DNA from 2 places in the Aeribacillus sp. FSL K6-8394 genome. Region 2 is predicted to be linked to the other one. Evidence: a T-box and tRNA genes for the amino acid it is inferred to sense, from the RefSeq annotation. Region 2 holds a T-box; the other holds one or more tRNA genes.

Region 1 (9,599 bases), on a different contig from region 2:
GCCCGTTGAGCGATATTTTTTATATATAACAGCATCGTTTGACTGCTTTCAGGAAGAGCGCAATCAACAAACCATTTCACATAGTTCGAATACAGATGAATTTGATCAATTGCTTGTGGAGCTCCAATATCCCGCAGCTCATGAGGTCTGTCAGCCGTTAAAATCACAAGAGGGATGCGTGAATAATGGGCTTCTATGATAGCTGGATAATAGTTTGCTGCAGCTGTTCCTGATGTGCAAAGCAAAGCAATTGGTTTTCTTTGTTTTTTAGCCAATCCAAGAGCAAAAAAACCTGCAGATCGTTCATCAATATTAATATAAGCATGTATTTTCGGATGCTCTGCAAATGTGATCGCAAGCGGGGTAGATCGTGAACCTGGGCTAATCACAACTTCAGAAATACCTTTTGTAATTAATCCATTTACAAATGCAATGACATAGTCAGATAGATTTTTATTTTTCATTCAGTTTTCCCCCTAATGCATGCTGCATAGGTCCAAATTTGATTTCTGTCTCCCTGTATTCCTCTTCCGGCTTCGAATCTCCAACAATGCCGCATCCTGCGTACAAATAAGCTTTTTGCTCATCCAGCAGACCTGAACGGATCGCAACGACAAATTCTCCGTTGTCCTGATCATCCATCCATCCAACCGGAGCAGCATACCAGCCTCTCTCTAAAGGTTCTTCATTGCGAATAAATGCTAGAGCAGCATCTTTCGGATAGCCGCCAAGCGCAGGGGTCGGATGCAATTTTTCTACAAAATCAATCAACGTAAAACCTTTTTTTACGGTTCCTTCAACAGGTGTATACAAATGTTGAATATTCGGCGTTTTTAAAATCGTTGGATTGTTTTGTAGTTGCACTTCTTGGCAATATTCACGGAACACTTTTTCGATCGCTTTGACAACAATTTGATGTTCATGAATGTTTTTTGTATCTGAAAGCAGCATCTGAGCGTATTCTTCGTCTGCCTCCACTGTTTTTCCTCTTTTAATTGATCCTGCTACACATGCAGACTGGACCTTTTGGTCTCTCTTGCTTACAAGCCGCTCAGGAGTTGCACCAACGAACGTTTTTCCTTCATTTTCAACAACAAATAAATAACAATTAGGCTGATGTTCATTTAACATTGATAAAACATAATGTATATCAATCGATCCCTCAAACTCCAGCAGCATTTCCCTTGCCAATACGACTTTCTCAAAACGGTTTTGTTTTATTTGTTCTGTTGCTTTTTCAACAGCTGCCATCCACTCTTTTTTATAAAACAAACTTTCTTTTTTGATGGTAAAATTCAAAAAAGAATTTGTGTCTTCATTTTTTTTCTTTAAGGTGTATTCATATGTATTGAAATGATTTATAATTTCATTTATATCATCAGTTGATTGAATTACCCTGTTTATAGTAGCAAGTGTGTGACGGCCAATTTTTGTAATCATGAAAGAAGGTAAAGTGAATCGTGCTTCATGAAACGGTTTCCATTTTGAAGAATTCGCATTTTTTAAAGGGTCAAAAGAAAAACCCCCAAAAAGAAGCGGACCCGTTCCAATCGGATGGGCGCCTTCAATTTGTATATGTTCTTTCCAATCTTTCCACTTTGAATAAATGTCAAAAAAACGGTTGGAAAATTTTTTGTCTGTCGTCAATTCGAGCTCAACACCAATTCCACAAAGGATAAATGTACGATCAGGTGTCGCCCAATAAAATCTTTTCCCTGCATAAGCCGATTGAAAGCTTGAGAAAATCTGGAGCGGATCTTTCTCCTTGATTTCAAATACATAACTTAAAATGATTGGATGGGAATATTTTTTGACATGATTGACAGCATTCGCAACTTTATCCCTCAATGTATCTGAACATGGAATTGAAACCAAAGATGATCCCTCCATAACCGAAAAATAGCTTATATTAAGATACACCTGTTCAAAATTTATGTCAACTATATTATAGAATGACGCAATGCAAAACAACAAGCAAACAAACTGCCTCAGCTCTTTGATGGGGCTTGAGCATTTATTCCAATGAAAAACAATTGACACTCTTTCGACATTTTTCTAGACTAGGTTGTGGGGAATAGCTTTCGTTTTCAGAATGAAATAAAGGAGAGAACATATTATGCATCCTAAAACGGAGTCACATAATGTACCCATTATAAAAGCTGAACGAGGGTTTCGGGCTTGGTGGATGCTTTTAAGACCCCATACATTAACTGCAGCATTTGTCCCCGTGATTGTCGGAACTCTTTTGGCACTGCAAGTAGGACCCATTCATATTGGACTTTTTCTTACGATGCTTACTGCCTCGTTGTTAATTCAAACAGCCACAAACTTATTTAATGAATATTTCGATTATAAACGAGGTCTTGATACAGAAGAATCTGTCGGAATTGGAGGAGCAATTGTCCGAAATGGCTTCAAGCCCCAAACCGTTTTAAATTTAGCAATCACATGTATTGTTGTCTCTATCCTATTGGGAATTTACATCTGTCTCCAGTCAAGCTGGTGGTTGGCATTAGTCGGTTCAATTTGTATGGCAGTAGGATACTTATATACTGGAGGTCCATATCCAATCGCTTACACGCCGTTTGGCGAGCTAGCTTCAGGTTTATTTATGGGAGTCGTTATTATCCTTATTTCCTTTTTTATTCAGACAGGTTATCTAACTTCAACAGCTTTCATTCATTCGATCCCGATTGCGATCACGATCGGCGCCATCATGCTTGCGAATAACATAAGAGACTTAGACGGCGATAAGGAAAACGGAAGAAAAACATTAGCAATTTTGCTTGGCCGCCAGAATGCAATTCGATTTTTAGCAATTATGTTTATTGTTTCTTACTGTCTCATTTTTATTATGATCATTTTTGATTATTCCACATGGTGGTCTATTCTTGCTTTTCTTAGCATTCCAAAAGCTATTCAGGCGGTGAAGCGATTTGTCGGCAAAACAAAGCCTATTGAAATGATGCCGGCCATGAAAGCAACATCGCAAACAAACACTTTATTAGGCTTTTTGCTTGCTGCAGGTTTGCTCATAAGCACCATCATATCTCAGTAGGGGGTGTCTAATAAGTCTTTTTTACGGCTTATTGACGCCCCCATGAATGTTTTAGAAACGTTGATATATCGGTGTTTATGATTTTTTGTTTTCAATGGGGATTTGACTTTCTGGACAGCCCCTTCTTACCTCTAGTCAAGTGTTTTTTATTAAATAATTTGGTTAATATAGATTTTATTTTGGAAGGAAGGGGTACCCCTTCCTTCCAAAATAAATTTTCGCATGACAAATAGACCTCACGATTTCCATTTTTTTCGCCAGGTCTTTGTGATATAATCTTACTTACGATTACTGATGCATTGTTGCCTTTTCGTAATCGTATTTCAGATTATGTGTGATAAGGTGATAAGCCGATTTCAAGAACTTATTCACGCATGCTATGGACGCAACTTTATGAGGTTTCCTCTGGGGTTGCGTTTTTAATTTATCATAATAATCTACAATATGATTTTGTGTATTTTTCCGTAGTTGGATCATGGTCTGGATCATGTAAAATAGAATCTTTCTAAGTTTGTTATTTCCTCTTTTATTAATCTTGTCTTTATAAAAGGTATTCCCAGATTGATATCTCATGATATCAATACCGACGTAAGCATTCAGTTGTTTATGGTTTTTGAATCGTTGAATATCTCCTAGTTCTCCAATTAAACGAACTGCAGTCGTTTCTCCGATTCCTGGAAATGAAATTAAAATCTGATACTCTTGTTTATCTTTCGATAATTTAACCATCTTTTGGACAAGTTGATCTCTTTTCTCCTTCAAGTCTGCAATCCGTTTGGCATAATCCCGCACTTGTTCACAGCGAATATCATCTTTTGAAATTGCTGGATACGCTTCTTTTGCTGCTTCGATTAAAGCGATCCCTTTTTCTTCAGCACGTGCCAATGATAAGTTTTTTCTTGTGTTGGCTTTTAAACGATTACGAATCACTGTTTTTGAACAAACTAACACATGATCCGGATGAGGATATAATTGAACGACATTCAAAAATAAAGCAGAACGTTTACTGAATAGCTTTTCTAACTCGGGAAAACTCAATTGTAGAATCGCATGTAAACGACTATATAAATGCGTCATTTCACTACTTAATTCATCATAATATCTCGTCATTGCACGCATTTGTTTATAATATTCCCCTTCTTGATAAGTTTGTTCACGTTCAACTCTAAAGTGAGTTTTCGCAAGTTCATGAGCGTCGCTTTTATCTGTTTTTTGTCTCCTCATTGAAGCCATTTGAATATTCGCTTCGAGTGGGTTAACTCGATAATACATATAACCTTGATCACCTAAGAATCGTTCTAGTGGTTTTGAATATACGCCTGTTGCTTCAAAGACAATATCAGGTGCCTGTCCATCTTTTTGTGTTAAAGTTATAAGGGTTTTGTTTAATTTCTCGAAAGAGTAACGGTTATGGGTTATTTCACCCTCATATTCGCATTGACGATAACGGTCGTAAATGACCATTGTGCTTTTCCCCATACTGACATCAAATGCCACTACGTGTTTCATATTTTCTGCCTCTCCTTTTTAGCCAAACATAGAAGGTCTTCACATTGCCTTATCGATTCCATTTTCTTATACACGGTCTCTTCGGACCCAACATACTAAACTGATTCAAATAAGGGTGTGAAGTTGGTCTGTTTTTAATACGGACTCTATTTGGTCCCAGGAGCTGTTCGACCTTCCTTCACTTCTACTATAAAAAAATAGTAGCACAAACCTTGGCCTAGGTCTGTACTACTAATGTTAGTATGTTTTTATTAAGCTTTACTGTGAAATTTGTTCTGTATCATCCACTCGCAATTTCAATATGCTGAGCAAATATTTTGTCCTGAAAAAACATCTCGATAGGTCACAGCCTCTTTATCGGATAGCCAGCCTGTTTCTCAGCGAATGATGTTATGTTAGCCTTTCAAGTGCCATCAGCTTCAAAGCATAGCGTTAAAAAAGGCGCGGAAGCAGCAATCCTTTCCTGACATGTTTTAAAATGATGATGAAATTTATGGCTGCAAAGGTGAATTTTTTTCATGATTTTAAAGTTATAATTTATTCCTTTTCGTCCAAAATAGCTTTAGATTCTAAAAAAGAAGGTGTCTTTCATATGGACATGGACGAAAAAAAATTAAAGGATTTTCAAAAGCAATTAATATTCATGAAAAATGAGATTGAAAAACGTTGGGATAATAACGATCATTTTCAATTGGAAAAAGGGCTGGACCATGAATCAACTGGAGAGCTTTCCAGCTACGACAATCACCCCGGAGACGATGCGACCGAACTGTATGAAAGAGAAAAAGATTTAGCATTAAATAAACATTTAGAAAAAGAATATGAAGAGATCGTTGAAGCATTAGAAAGAATTCATGAGGGTACTTACGGTACTTGTTCCGTCTGCGGAAAAAAAATTGATGAAGACCGTCTCAAAGCCATACCGACAGCCAAAACATGCAAAGAACATACTCTAGTTCAAACGATTTCTCATGAAAGACCTGTAGAGGAAGAAATACTTGATGCGACTTTTCACGGATCCTCTCAAATCGACCATGAAAATACCGCTGTTACTGAGCCGTATGATTATTTTCAAGATGTTATCGAATACGGAACGTCAGAAACACCGCAAGATGTAAGAACTCCACCGTTATCGTACGGAGATATGTATAATTCCGATGATGAAATTGGATATATTGAAGATATTGAAAACTTCATTTATACAGATATTGAGGGAAAAAACGTAAACGTCTATCCGTCACATGAACATAAACAATATGAAAAAATGCTTGATGAAGAGGATTTAACAGTTTTATGGGGAGATCTTCCATTAACAGAAAAAGAACCATATACGAAAAATGATTAAAATTAGAAGAATCGAGTAGGAGGGAGCGATTAACTCCCGTCCTCTCACACCACCGTACGTACGGTTCCGTATACGGCGGTTCAATTAAGATAATTGACGCAAGTCTTTATAACTTCCGTGAATAGCTGTTCTCTTTATGCCAGTGGTCACTCCACCCTCCAAGAGATCTCCCACGGGATTCACCGCTTCCTCCCTCAAGTGAGGTACTACGTTTTCTGTGTTCATCATGACACACTGAATGCCAAGGGCTATTCTCTCTTAATTGTTCGGTCCTTCTTAGTTGTTCTAGACCAACTAATACTATGACCTCTGCTGACTTCTGACTGTTCAGCTATCTATCACTAGATAGGTTACCAAGGTTACTTGGCGTGCCAGCCAGACCTCCCCGGGTAAGAGTGTAATCTTTCCTTCCATCCATCTGCTTCATTTACTCTGTATCACCTTCGGCAGAAAGGGCTTTGTTTTGTCATGCAAACTCACCCAGTGATACCTAGCCTCATATGAAGTTCGTGTTCCTCAGACCGGAAGTTTGCCGCTCGCTTCCTTCAGATTCCGCGTCACCACGGACACCCTTGCTCTTGGCTAACCTCTACTTCTGTCTTCGGGGTTCGGGACTTACACCCTATAGTTCATGTACATGCCGGGCGCACGAAGACAAAAAAAGCGTTGCAAACTGCAACGCTTTTTTTTGATTTCGAAATGACTCCGCAGGCAGGATTCGAACCTGCGACCGTTCGGTTAACAGCCGAATGCTCTACCACTGAGCTACTGCGGAATATAAAAAAAATTTAAGGCATTTTGCCAAATAGAGCAGCTTTTGACTGACAATTGCAGCAATGTCAATTGCCCAACTAGGCTGCTAAAAAAATAGCAATGGGCCTGAGTGGACTTGAACCACCGACCTCACGCTTATCAGGCGTGCGCTCTAACCAGCTGAGCTACAAGCCCATATTAAGCGGGTGATGGGAATCGAACCCACGACATCAGCTTGGAAGGCTGAGGTTTTACCACTAAACTACACCCGCACGAAAATATTTATTTTTTTATTTAAATGATAAACACGCATTTTCCATGCCTCTTCCTCTTCCAGCATTGTTCGAGGATGTAAATGCGTCGAGGCAACTCGCAGATTATTCATTGAAGTGTCGCTCGTGGCTGAGGTTTTACCACTAAACTACACCCGCATAATAAGCTGATGATAGAAATAAATACTTAACTATAGGCAAATGGGGCGACTGATGGGAATCGAACCCACGAATGCCAGAGCCACAATCTGGTGCGTTAACCACTTCGCCACAGTCGCCGCAATTAATAAAACAATGGCTCGGGACGGAATCGAACCGCCGACACAAGGATTTTCAGTCCTTTGCTCTACCGACTGAGCTACCGAGCCGTAAAACTCCGATAAAAAATTATGTAAAATCCATCATTAAAGAAAGAATTCATCGAAACAACCTGCTGTACTTGAAAAATTCCTCCTACAGCTGTTGAATCAATAATTAATGGCGGTCCCGACGGGAATCGAACCCGCGATCTCCTGCGTGACAGGCAGGCATGTTAACCGCTACACTACGGGACCATTGGTTGCGGGGGCAGGATTTGAACCTGCGACCTTCGGGTTATGAGCCCGACGAGCTACCGGACTGCTCCACCCCGCGATAATAATGACGGAGGAGGAGGGATTCGAACCCCCGCGCGGTTTGACCCGCCTCTCGGTTTTCAAGACCGACCCCTTCAGCCAGACTTGGGTACTCCTCCATATAATAAAGATGGTGGACCTTGCAGGATTCGAACCTGCGACCGGACGGTTATGAGCCGTCTGCTCTGACCAGCTGAGCTAAAGGTCCGAAAAATGGCGGTGGAGGGGATCGAACCCCCGACCTCACGGGTATGAACCGTACGCTCTAGCCAGCTGAGCTACACCGCCAAATTAAATATGGAGCCTAGCGGGATCGAACCGCTGACCTCCTGCGTGCAAAGCAGGCGCTCTCCCAGCTGAGCTAAGGCCCCTTTAAATTCCCTGGTCGGGAAGACAGGATTCGAACCTGCGACCCCATGGTCCCAAACCATGTGCTCTACCAAGCTGAGCTACTTCCCGATATGGCGCGCCCGAGAGGAGTCGAACCCCTAACCTTTTGATCCGTAGTCAAACGCTCTATCCAATTGAGCTACGGGCGCAAATATGGTGCCGAGGACCGGACTTGAACCGGTACGGTAGTCACCTACCGCAGGATTTTAAGTCCTGTGCGTCTGCCAATTCCGCCACCCCGGCAGAGAAAAGCGGAAGACGGGATTCGAACCCGCGACCCCCACCTTGGCAAGGTGGTGTTCTACCACTGAACTACTTCCGCGTATTATGCGGGTGGAGGGACTTGAACCCCCACGCCGTAAGGCGCTAGATCCTAAGTCTAGTGCGTCTGCCAATTCCGCCACACCCGCGTCAAAATGGTGAGCCATGGAGGATTCGAACCTCCGACCCTCTGATTAAAAGTCAGATGCTCTACCGACTGAGCTAATGGCTCATAAAAAATTTTTTTCTCCTAATCCATTTTTCATTTGTCAGATGTCCCTTCCTCTGCCAGTCTTTTCGAGGATGTTGGATGCATCGGGACAACTCTCTGATTGTTCGTCGAAGCATTTCTCGTTGCTCTGACGACTAATCTAAAAGCTCCTGCTCAATATGCAACAACTTTAATGATGCCGGCGAGAGGAATCGAACCCCCAACCTACTGATTACGATTCAGTTGCTCTGCCAATTGAGCTACACCGGCATGATGAATACAACAATCAATAATCAGTCTTGCTTCATTTGATCGTCGTTAAATCTTGTCCAAGGAAAAGTTCAATTGGTACGATGAAGCAGCATGAAAGACGATATCTCGACCGTGCTTTGCCAATTGAGCTGAATCGATATACTGTATGGTGGAGGATGACGGGATCGAACCGCCGACCCCTTGCTTGTAAGGCAAGTGCTCTCCCAGCTGAGCTAATCCTCCAATTCAAAAATCACCAGAGGACATATGCAAAGTAAATAAAAGTCCATAATTCTTTCAAAACTAGATAACGGTTCCTTCACGAATAGATGCTCTTTCTTGGTTAAGTCCTCGATCGATTAGTATCCGTCAGCTCCACGTGTCGCCACGCTTCCACCTCGGACCTATCTACCTCGTCATCTTCAAGGGATCTTACTCGCTTTTCGCGATGGGAAATCTCATCTTGAGGGGGGCTTCACGCTTAGATGCTTTCAGCGCTTATCCCTTCCGCACATAGCTACCCAGCGGTGCCCCTGGCGGGACAACTGGTACACCAGCGGTGCGTCCATCCCGGTCCTCTCGTACTAAGGACAGCTCCTCTCAAATTTCCTGCGCCCGCGACGGATAGGGACCGAACTGTCTCACGACGTTCTGAACCCAGCTCGCGTACCGCTTTAATGGGCGAACAGCCCAACCCTTGGGACCGACTACAGCCCCAGGATGCGATGAGCCGACATCGAGGTGCCAAACCTCCCCGTCGATGTGGACTCTTGGGGGAGATCAGCCTGTTATCCCCGGGGTAGCTTTTATCCGTTGAGCGATGGCCCTTCCATGCGGAACCACCGGATCACTAAGCCCGACTTTCGTCCCTGCTCGACTTGTAGGTCTCGCAGTCAAGCTCCCTTCTGCCTTTGCACTCTCCGAATGATTTCCA
Region 2 (9,599 bases):
TCTTTAATTGCTTGCAGCAATTCATCTCGAAAATCTTTAATGGACGCAAACCATTGCGCTGTTGCTCTGAAAATCGTTGGTTTCTTTGTCCGCCAGTCATGTGGATAGGAGTGTGTAATAAATGAAAGCTTTAGCAATGCCCCTACTTCTTCTAATTTTTCCGTTATTTTTTTATTTGCGTCATCATAAAACAATCCTTCGAACCCTGGAGCTTCTTCTGTCATGTACCCTCTTTCGTCGACAGGACATAATACGCCTAGGTTATATTTTTGTCCGACGACAAAATCGTCTTCCCCATGGCCTGGCGCTGTATGGACGCATCCTGTACCAGCGTCGGTCGTTACATGTTCGCCAAGGATCACTAATGAATCGCGGTCATAGAACGGGTGTTTCGCAACCACATATTCCAGCTCTTTGCCTTTAAACGATTTCACTACTTCATATTCTGTCCAGTCCAGCTCTTTTGCCACTTCTTCGAGCAGAGCAGATGCGATCACAAACTTGTCAGCTCCAACCTTCACTACAGAATATTCCAAATCAGGATGAACAGCAATTCCTAAGTTTGCAGGGATAGTCCACGGAGTAGTCGTCCAAATGACGATTTTTTCTCCATCTGTTAATATATTTTTTCCGTCCTTTATTTCAAATGCAACATAAATAGAAGGCGAGCGTTTGTCATAATATTCAATTTCCGCCTCTGCCAAGGCAGATTCGCTCGATGGAGACCAATAAACCGGCTTCAAGCCTTTATAAATATATCCCTTTTTCGCCATTTCTCCAAAGACGCGAATTTGCTGGGCTTCATATTCTGGTTTCAAGGTGACATATGGATTTTTCCAGTCGCCTCGAATTCCAAGGCGTTTAAATTGCACGCGCTGGCGCTCAATTTGCTCCCATGCATATTGCTCGCAATGTTTTCGAAACTGCGCGACATCCATCTCTTTTCGATTGATTTTTTGTTTCTTCAAAAGTGCTGTTTCAATTGGCAGACCGTGCGTATCCCATCCAGGAACATACGGTGCGCAATATCCGCTCATGGATTTATAACGGACAATAATGTCTTTTAAAATTTTGTTTAAGGCATGCCCCATATGAATATCCCCGTTTGCGAACGGCGGACCATCATGCAATATGAAAAGAGGCCGTCCTTTCGTGCGCTCCTGCACTTTTTCATAAATATCCATCTCTTCCCATTTTTTCTGGATCTCAGGTTCTTTTTTCGGAAGGTTCCCTCTCATTGGAAAGTCTGTTTTCGGCATTCGTAACGTCTCTTTATAATCCATTCCCATTCCTCCACATAATATTTGTTCACTAAAATAAAAAAAACTCCTCATCCCTAAGGGACGAGGAGGAATCTCGCGGTACCACCCTTTTAGATGCGCACAAATCATGCACATCCACTCATAAACATAACGGACTTGGCCGCCACAGCCTACTAGCATGTTTCAGCTATGGACTCAAGGGTGATGTTCATCCTTTCGCCTTTACCCGGGCTTCCACCGTCCCCGGTTCGCTGTCATAAAGGGCTTGAAAGGACTACTGTCCCTCTCATTGTTTTGTCATATTCCGTTTTATTTTCGTATTATATGAAATCACGAACAAAAAAGTCAAGTTATACTTTCGGTTCTTCCGCTTCTTCTCCTAAGATTGGCTCGACATTGTATTCCATTAAGTGATCCCAATCATCATTTTTTAGCAGATCAAGCTGTGCTTCGATGAGCATTTGAAAACGGGTGCGGAATACTTTTGACTGCTTTTTCATCTCTTCGATTTCCATTGCAATTTTATGCGATTTAGCAAGTGCTTCATTGATGATTCTGTCAGCATTTTTTTCCGCTTCTTTAATGATCAGCTTCGCTTCCTTTTGAGCGTTTCTTTTCACATCTTCCGCAGCTTCCTGCGCAACTAAAATCGATTTATTTAACGTTTCTTCTATATTTGTAAAGTGATTCAGCTTCTCGGTTAATTCCTTCACCTTTAATTCCAATTCTTTCTTTTCGCGGATGACCATTTCATAATCTTTAATCACTTGATCTAAAAACTCATTTACTTCATCTTCATCATAGCCGCGAAAGCCTTTTGTAAATTCCTTGTTATGAATATCCAGCGGGGTTAAAGGCACAAATTCCACCTCCATATGTATGTTTTTCGCAAAACACTAATCCAATTATAAACGATTTTTCGACAGAATGGGCAAAAATCTTTCCATTTGTAATATTATTTTTGTATTCCGATCTTAATGCGCCACTTATCTTTTCTTGTTTTCCCTTCAATTGCCAAAACTTTGCTTCTTCCGAATCCTCGGACAGATAACACATCATCTTCCGCAATTTCAAAATGAGCATCCTCAACAATTTTCCAATTGACTTTGACAAGACTATTTTCAATAAGCGATTTTATTTTTTGCCGAGATTGGTGATAAACATTTGCTAGAACAGCATCGAGCCGAAGCGAAGAAACGGTGATCAAAGAAATATCCATTTCTTCTTCATGAGAAAACACATCTTCGAATGGAATCTGTTTCAAACGAACGGAAATCTTTCCAATTTTATTCCAGTTCAGCTGCAGGAAATTGGCAATTTCTTGCGCAACCATGACTTGCACCGTTTCATCATGAATGATAATGTCGCCGAACTTGCTCCGTTTTAAGCCGAGCGACATAAGCGATCCAAGCACTTCGCGATGTGATAATGTCACGAATTTTTTCGGGAACATGATTTCAAATGCGAACATTGAAAAATCATCTAATGTCGGTTGAATATAGTCAGGGTAAAAAAAAGCCCGCTTTCTTTCAGCATTTTTATAGCCTCCGAAAAATTGCACGTGAACATCCGGATTTTCACCGATCAATGTCTTAATGATTTTCTGTTCCCGCGGATCTAAAAAATCGGTCAATTTTGGCCGATATTGCTCAGTCACAATTTGTTTCCATCCAAAGACTTTGTCAATGAACTCCCTTTCTTCTTTGCGAAAATGCTGATAAACACTCTCCATAAGAGACAACTCCAATTATGATATGAAAAGAGCCGATTGGCATACAAAACAATTCGAATGTCAATCGGCGAATGAATTTTATGAAATCATACTAAAAAGAGCATACAGCCCATAATCTGCAAAATGCAGGGCAATCAATGCAACAATAGGAGATACATCAATCATCCCTAATGGAGGAATGATTCTTCTAAACGGTTCTAAATAAGGCTCACATATAGCCGCTAAAAATTGTCCAATGGACGTTTCCCTTGCATTCGGAAACCAAGACATCAAAATATAAATGATAATCGCATAGGAATAAATATCGAGCAAAAAACTTAATATGTTATATATTGTTCCCATCAATCATTTCTACCACCTTTTATTTTCATCATCTGCCATGAAATCGGAAATAGAGCCGGCGACATCTACGTTATCTGGGGTACATAAAAATATGTTTGTTCCAACACGCTGGATGTCTCCGCCAATGGCATAAACAGTGCCGCTTAAAAAATCAACAATCCTTTTTGCCTGATCATGCCCGATCCGCTGCAAATTGACAATGCATGAACGGCGGTTTTTCAGATGATCAGCAATTTCTTGCGCCTCTGAATACGTTCTTGGCTCACATAATATTACTTTAGTAGATTTTTGGGCGCTTTGCAAACTTACAACATTTTGTTTTCCGAAAGCGGCATTTTTTTCAACGCTGCTGTTGTGATTGAACATAATCGGTTCATGTTGGTGTTTCTCTTCCGGAGCTTCCATATCTTCAATCTCATAATCTTCATCATCGAGGGCAAAAAAGCTTTTAAATTTATTCTTTAAGCTCATCTGATTTACCTCCAGTTTCGTTTTATGTACCTACTAGCGAGGAGCCGATGCGAAGATAAGTAGCCCCTTCTTCAACCGCGATTTTGTAGTCGTTGGACATCCCCATTGATAGCTCTGTACATGGTGCATTCGGTATATTTAGTGCTTTCACTTGTTCCTGCAGTTGCTTTAAACTTCGGAAGCATCTTCTGATTTCTTCTTCATCGTCTGTAAATGGAGCCATTGTCATTAATCCGACAACTTCGATATGGCGATACTCCTTCAACTGTTGAATAAAATCAATGCATTGTTCAGGAGCCACGCCATGCTTTGACTGTTCGCCAGATGTATTTACTTGCACAAAGCATTTGATCGTTCGATCTGCTCTTTTTTCAATTTCGTTTGCTAGCGATATTCTATCCAACGAATGAATATAATCCACCTTGTCTATAATATTTTTCACTTTTCGAGTTTGAAGTGTGCCGATGAAATGCCAGACAGCTTTTGATCCAATGCTGTTATATTTCGATAAAAAACCGTCATCCCTGTTTTCGCCTAAGTGTAAAATGCCTGAATTTATCGCCTCTATAGCCCGTTCTACCGTTACATATTTCGTCACTGCAATAATTTGGATATCATCTATTTTTCGATTTGATTTTTTGCATGCTTGTTCGATTTCCTGTTGGATTCGTGCTAAATTTTCTTTCACTGACAAGGCTTAGTATCCCTCCTTCAAACCGATAAATCCCATCATTCGTCCTGTTTTCCCTTGATCTCTTCGATGGGAAAAAAACAAATCTTGATCGCAGCTTGTACAATATGAGGTCAATAGGATTTGATGTTCCGGCACTCCTTTTTTCATTAACAATCTTTTGTTGATTTCTGCAAGATGAATAGAATAAAGGCCGTTCTCAAGCTGTTTATAAAATGTCGTCTCATTGTCAAAAAGAGGTTTGATCGCATCGATCACATCGTCATTGACGACATAACAGCATTCGCCGATTGAAGGACCTATGGCTGCAAATATATTTTGAGCTTGCACACCTTCGTGCAAAACCCAACTGTCGATCATTTCACCTGCTATATTTTTCGCAGTCCCTCTCCAGCCCGCATGTGCGATGCCAATCAGTGAGTCTTTTGGAGAAAAAAAGAAAATCGGAACACAATCAGCAAAAAAAAGGGAAAGTAATATATTTTTTTCCGATGTGTATAGGCCGTCCGTTTGAGTGATGCATTGACGATATGTAAAAACCCCTGATCCTTTATGTTTATTTACTACCTTGACAATTTGTTTGTCATGGACTTGATCGGCACATACCCAGTTTGGTAGATCAAAACGAATTTTGTCCCCAATGATTTTTCGATTTTTGATCACCGTTTCCTTTTCATCATTCACATGAAGACCTAAATTTAATGAAGCAAAACCATTCTTGGAAAATCCTCCTTTTCTCGTCGTAAAACCTGCTGTAATCTGAGAATGAAGCTTCGCCCAAGCAGGTATGGAGAAAAAAGATTCATCTGTTAATTGAAACGGTTCATGTTTCATTGTACCATTCCTCTTCGACAATTCTCTTATTTTTATTTTAACATATCTTTAAGCCAACATTTAACCAAAATTCGTGCGATTCTTATTCTGTTTCAACATTTTTCGAAACTCTTACTAAAATAACATCTTTTCCGATTTTTACGATGTTCCTCCAAGGAATGACAATTTCTTCCCCTTTTCCAAAAAAACCTAAAACCTTCCCTTGACTAGTGATCATGATCGCTTGAATTTTACCAGTTTTTAAGTCGATGTCAACGTCTTCAATGCTTCCTAATTTTTTTCCGTCATGGACATTCACAACATCTTTTATTTGCAAATCGGAAATATGGATCATGCCGGCTTCTCCCCTCAAGTATTTTTACAATCAGTATATGAGTTTTTTTTTGAATGATGATAAAGGGCCACATTCAAAAGAATGTGGCCCAATGATTATTGAATATTTTTGGTCATTTGTTTAATGGCAGCTTTTTCAAGCCGAGAAACTTGAGCTTGGGAAATGCCGATTTCTTCTGCTACCTCCATTTGTGTTTTGCCTTGAAAAAACCTTTTTTTCAATATCAGCTTCTCCCGATCATTCAATCGTCTGATCCCCTCTTTTAGAACAATTTCTTCAATCCACTTGGAATCGCGGTTTCGCTCGTCGCTTAACTGATCCATAACAAAGATCGGATCACCGCCGTCGTTATAAATCGGTTCAAATAATGAAACTGGATCTTGAATGGCGTCTAAAGCAAAAACGATTTCTTCATGCGGCACATTCAGCTCTTTAGCAATTTCTTCTGCCTTCGGCTCACGTGACGTTTCGCTCATGAGTTTTTCACGCACCTGCAAAGCTTTATAGGCAATATCACGCAATGATCTTGAAACACGTATCGGATTGTTGTCTCGCAAATATCGACGAATTTCACCGATGATCATCGGTACAGCATAAGTAGAAAATTTTACGTTTTGGCTCAGATCAAAATTATCTATAGATTTCATCAACCCAATACATCCTACTTGAAAAAGATCATCGACAAACTCGCCTCTGTTATTAAATCTTTGGATGACGCTTAAAACGAGTCGCAAATTTCCGTTGACAAGCTTTTCTCTGGCTGATAAATCACCACTTTGCATTTGTTTAAATAATTCTCGCATTTCTTCATTTTTTAAAACAGGAAGCTTCGAAGTATCAACACCGCAAATTTCAACTTTATTTCTTGTCATTTCGTTTCCCCCTTACAGGAGTTCTTGCTGTCTTAAGTTAAGTATCTCCCTGAAGGGGAAAAATATGCACAAGCTTTTCAGAGTGAACACGCTGTTGATTTTTCGCTATACATGCGACTAGCAAGCAAAAATTACACCATTTTATTAAATTCTTTTCGAAGACGCTTAATAATTCTTTTTTCCAATCTTGATATGTAAGATTGAGAAATCCCGAGCATGTCAGCCACATCTTTTTGCGTTTTTTCTTCTCCGCCATGCAATCCAAACCTAAGCTCCATTATTTGTTTTTCTCGTTCATTTAATTGCTGCAGCGCCCGCATTAATAGCTTTCGGTCAACATTAGCCTCCAAATCCTTTGTAATAATATCGTCTTCTGTTCCGAGAACATCCGAAAGAAGCAGTTCGTTTCCATCCCAATCAATGTTCAACGGTTCATCAAAAGAAACTTCAGATCTTGTTTTATTATTTCTGCGCAAATACATTAATATTTCATTTTCTATACATCTAGATGCATATGTCGCAAGCTTGATCTTTTTTTCGGGATTAAAGGTGTTGACTGCTTTAATTAGCCCGATCGTCCCAATGCTGATCAAATCTTCAATATTGATGCCGGTGTTTTCAAATTTTCGGGCAATATACACGACAAGGCGCAAATTTCGTTCTATCAAAATCGAACGGGCAGCCTTATCGCCGCTCGGAAGTTTTTTTAATAGCATTTCTTCCTCTTCCTTCGAAAGCGGAGGCGGCAGCGCTTCGCTTCCGCCGATATAATAAATTTCATCTGTTTTGATCCCTAATTTTGTTAAAAACTTGTACCATATATACGTGAGGTAAAGCTTAATTTTTTTCATGTTGTTCCCCCTTCTAAACAAATTGGTTTATGAGTATGCTATGAATAAAGGCTAAGAGCATCTTTTTGTTTACCCGTCTGGATCATTTTTGGATGAATAATGCATTGATAATCGTCTTCGCTTGAAAACCGCGAATGATTTAGTCCAATAAGCGGGCGGGACAGCATTAATGATTCTTCTTTTGTATGAATCACCACTTCGTCTGCTATTACAGCTAATAATAACTGAAGATCCTGGCCAACTGACCGGTACGGAATAATTTTCAGCCTGCCGATCCATTCTTTCTGTTCTATCGCTGTCACAGCCTCCATAGGATTTCGATTAGAAATGACTTGGTGCATACTTTCAGGAAACACGGTCATTAATTTTTCCGCTTCGGCAATCATGACTGGCTTCTTAGTGATGGGATCATACAATTGGTTGCCGCTGTCAATCAATCCTTTTACTATTACTTTTTTCTCCATCATCGTGATCGAAACATCGACAATTTGATCATAGTGGATTTTTTTTGCTTCAACCTGTTCAAGCCGCAAGCGGGAAAAATACCAAATAATCGGAAAGCCGACCACGATAAATAACCAGCTGACAGGATTTCCGAAGCCATTTCCATTTGTTAAAATCATGTTATTTTGAAATGAAAAGCCTACTTGAAAAAAATAATAAGTGCCAAGCATACCTCCCCCAACTGCAAAAGTGACAAAATAGAAAGTCAATAAATTTTCTATAAAGTAGCGAAACTTCTTAAAGCCAAAAGCATAAAGAACCATCACACATGAGAGGATTAGTTTTGATTCCGGACGGCTCGCCAGCTGTGCGAAAGGCGAAAAAAGCAATATCACAATAGCGGAGCCGATGAGCGAAGCAATCATTATTTTTTTCCATACAATGTTTCTCTTTAAGATGATTGCTGTAAGAAAAAGGAGCATGATATCAAAGCAAAAATTCATCAGCCAAATAGCATCCAAATAAATGGTCAACCGCCTCTTCCTCTCCCACCATTCAATTTTCTGGGCTTCTGACTTGCTATTAATAGGTAGTATAAACGCTATTCATTCCAAATTGTGTCAAATAGTGCCGAGTACAGCATACAATTTTTGACGGATTCCTAATGTTTTCGTCGAATGGAAAAATGGTTAAAGAAAAAAACGGTACAAGCCTTTTAGAGGAAGAAAGCTAAATTGCTGAAGTTGTAAACACTTTCGTTAAGCGACGATGAGGAAATTACAGGAGATCTTTTCTTAAAAAAGCTGCGCAAATGTTTATGCTTTTTCAGAACGAGGAAAAACCTGGCTAAAAAGCCAGGTCCTTTCGCGTATATATCTGCAATTTATATTCCACAAAAAATATTAGAATTTACCATATACTTGGCATTTCATTTTCAGCAAGGATCCGCATTTTTTTAAATGGCATGTCGTATTTTTACATAATGTTTTGATTCATTCGTTTTGCTATTTTCGGGAACGCGTTCAAATCTGTTTATCTATTTTTACATAATGTTTTGATTCATTCCGCCGTAATGCGATTTTTGAACAAATCATGCCTAATAGGAATCTCTGAATCCTGCAAATATTTATGTTCCAGTCCAATATTTAAACTGTTTCACGCATGCAAATATTAAAAACCTTCCATTTTGCCCGCTTGATGAGCTTTAAGAAAAAAGCATGGATGACGTCTATTGTCACCCATGCTTTTTTTAGCGGCGCTTTCTGTTTCTTAAAAATGTCGGGATGTCAAGCGTATCTTCTGCCTGCTGCAATGCACGGCTCGTAATGTCGTGAGTCGACTCTTCCTTTTTCACTTCACGCATAGTTGCAACATTTGGCTTCTTATTAGGAGCAAATGGTCTCGCTTCTTGCTTGCTAGGATTTATTTCAGTTTCTCTAAATCCAGTTGCAATCACTGTTACAACAATTTCATCCTTCAAATCTTCATTAATAACAGATCCAAAGATCATGTTGACATCTTGGTCCGAGGCTGATGCAACAATATCGGCTGCTTCTTGAACCTCATATAGGCTTAAATTTGTTCCGCCGGTAATGTTCATCAATACTCCTTGCGCCCCGTCAATTGAAGTTTCAAGAAGCGGACTTGAGATTGCTTTTTTGGCAGCTTCAGCCGCTCTGTTCTCTCCCGTTGCTACTCCGATTCCCATCAATGCAGAACCTTTGTTCGACATAATCGTTTTCACGTCCGCAAAGTCTAGATTGATG

Evidence for each region. A T-box is a leader RNA that pairs with one kind of tRNA and senses whether it is charged. The one in region 2 lies ahead of ileS (isoleucine--tRNA ligase), so its partner is inferred to be a tRNA-Ile.
Region 1: it has a tRNA-Ile gene. The T-box ahead of ileS (isoleucine--tRNA ligase) is inferred to sense a tRNA for this amino acid. The anticodon was not compared.

The regions. Positions count from the first base shown of each region.
Region 1 is NZ_JBBPAA010000002.1:845,996-855,594, reverse strand. Features, by position in the region: gene menD (2-succinyl-5-enolpyruvyl-6-hydroxy-3-cyclohexene-1-carboxylic-acid synthase) at 1-464, opposite strand, end outside; gene NSR00_RS16575 (isochorismate synthase) at 454-1,875, opposite strand; gene NSR00_RS16570 (1,4-dihydroxy-2-naphthoate polyprenyltransferase) at 2,117-3,058, shown strand; gene NSR00_RS16565 (IS110 family transposase) at 3,347-4,567, opposite strand; gene NSR00_RS16560 (TraR/DksA C4-type zinc finger protein) at 5,160-5,912, shown strand; tRNA gene NSR00_RS16555 (tRNA-Asn) at 6,616-6,687, opposite strand; tRNA gene NSR00_RS16550 (tRNA-Ile) at 6,787-6,860, opposite strand; tRNA gene NSR00_RS16545 (tRNA-Gly) at 6,867-6,937, opposite strand; tRNA gene NSR00_RS16540 (tRNA-His) at 7,140-7,215, opposite strand; tRNA gene NSR00_RS16535 (tRNA-Phe) at 7,233-7,305, opposite strand; tRNA gene NSR00_RS16530 (tRNA-Asp) at 7,416-7,491, opposite strand; tRNA gene NSR00_RS16525 (tRNA-Met) at 7,494-7,570, opposite strand; tRNA gene NSR00_RS16520 (tRNA-Ser) at 7,581-7,670, opposite strand; tRNA gene NSR00_RS16515 (tRNA-Ile) at 7,683-7,759, opposite strand; tRNA gene NSR00_RS16510 (tRNA-Met) at 7,766-7,839, opposite strand; tRNA gene NSR00_RS16505 (tRNA-Ala) at 7,850-7,922, opposite strand; tRNA gene NSR00_RS16500 (tRNA-Pro) at 7,934-8,010, opposite strand; tRNA gene NSR00_RS16495 (tRNA-Arg) at 8,014-8,090, opposite strand; tRNA gene NSR00_RS16490 (tRNA-Leu) at 8,096-8,184, opposite strand; tRNA gene NSR00_RS16485 (tRNA-Gly) at 8,192-8,263, opposite strand; tRNA gene NSR00_RS16480 (tRNA-Leu) at 8,270-8,351, opposite strand; tRNA gene NSR00_RS16475 (tRNA-Lys) at 8,359-8,434, opposite strand; tRNA gene NSR00_RS16470 (tRNA-Thr) at 8,611-8,683, opposite strand; tRNA gene NSR00_RS16465 (tRNA-Val) at 8,833-8,908, opposite strand; rRNA gene NSR00_RS16460 (23S ribosomal RNA) at 9,005-9,599, opposite strand, start outside.
Region 2 is NZ_JBBPAA010000001.1:1,267,989-1,277,587, forward strand. Features, by position in the region: gene ileS (isoleucine--tRNA ligase) at 1-1,283, opposite strand, end outside; T-box leader at 1,337-1,561, opposite strand; gene NSR00_RS05840 (DivIVA domain-containing protein) at 1,613-2,122, opposite strand; gene NSR00_RS05845 (YlmH family RNA-binding protein) at 2,218-2,994, opposite strand; gene NSR00_RS05850 (YggT family protein) at 3,073-3,336, opposite strand; gene NSR00_RS05855 (cell division protein SepF) at 3,346-3,807, opposite strand; gene NSR00_RS05860 (YggS family pyridoxal phosphate-dependent enzyme) at 3,830-4,501, opposite strand; gene pgeF (peptidoglycan editing factor PgeF) at 4,505-5,332, opposite strand; gene NSR00_RS05870 (YlmC/YmxH family sporulation protein) at 5,415-5,666, opposite strand; gene sigG (RNA polymerase sporulation sigma factor SigG) at 5,762-6,538, opposite strand; gene sigE (RNA polymerase sporulation sigma factor SigE) at 6,670-7,389, opposite strand; gene spoIIGA (sigma-E processing peptidase SpoIIGA) at 7,428-8,366, opposite strand; gene ftsZ (cell division protein FtsZ) at 9,083-9,599, opposite strand, start outside.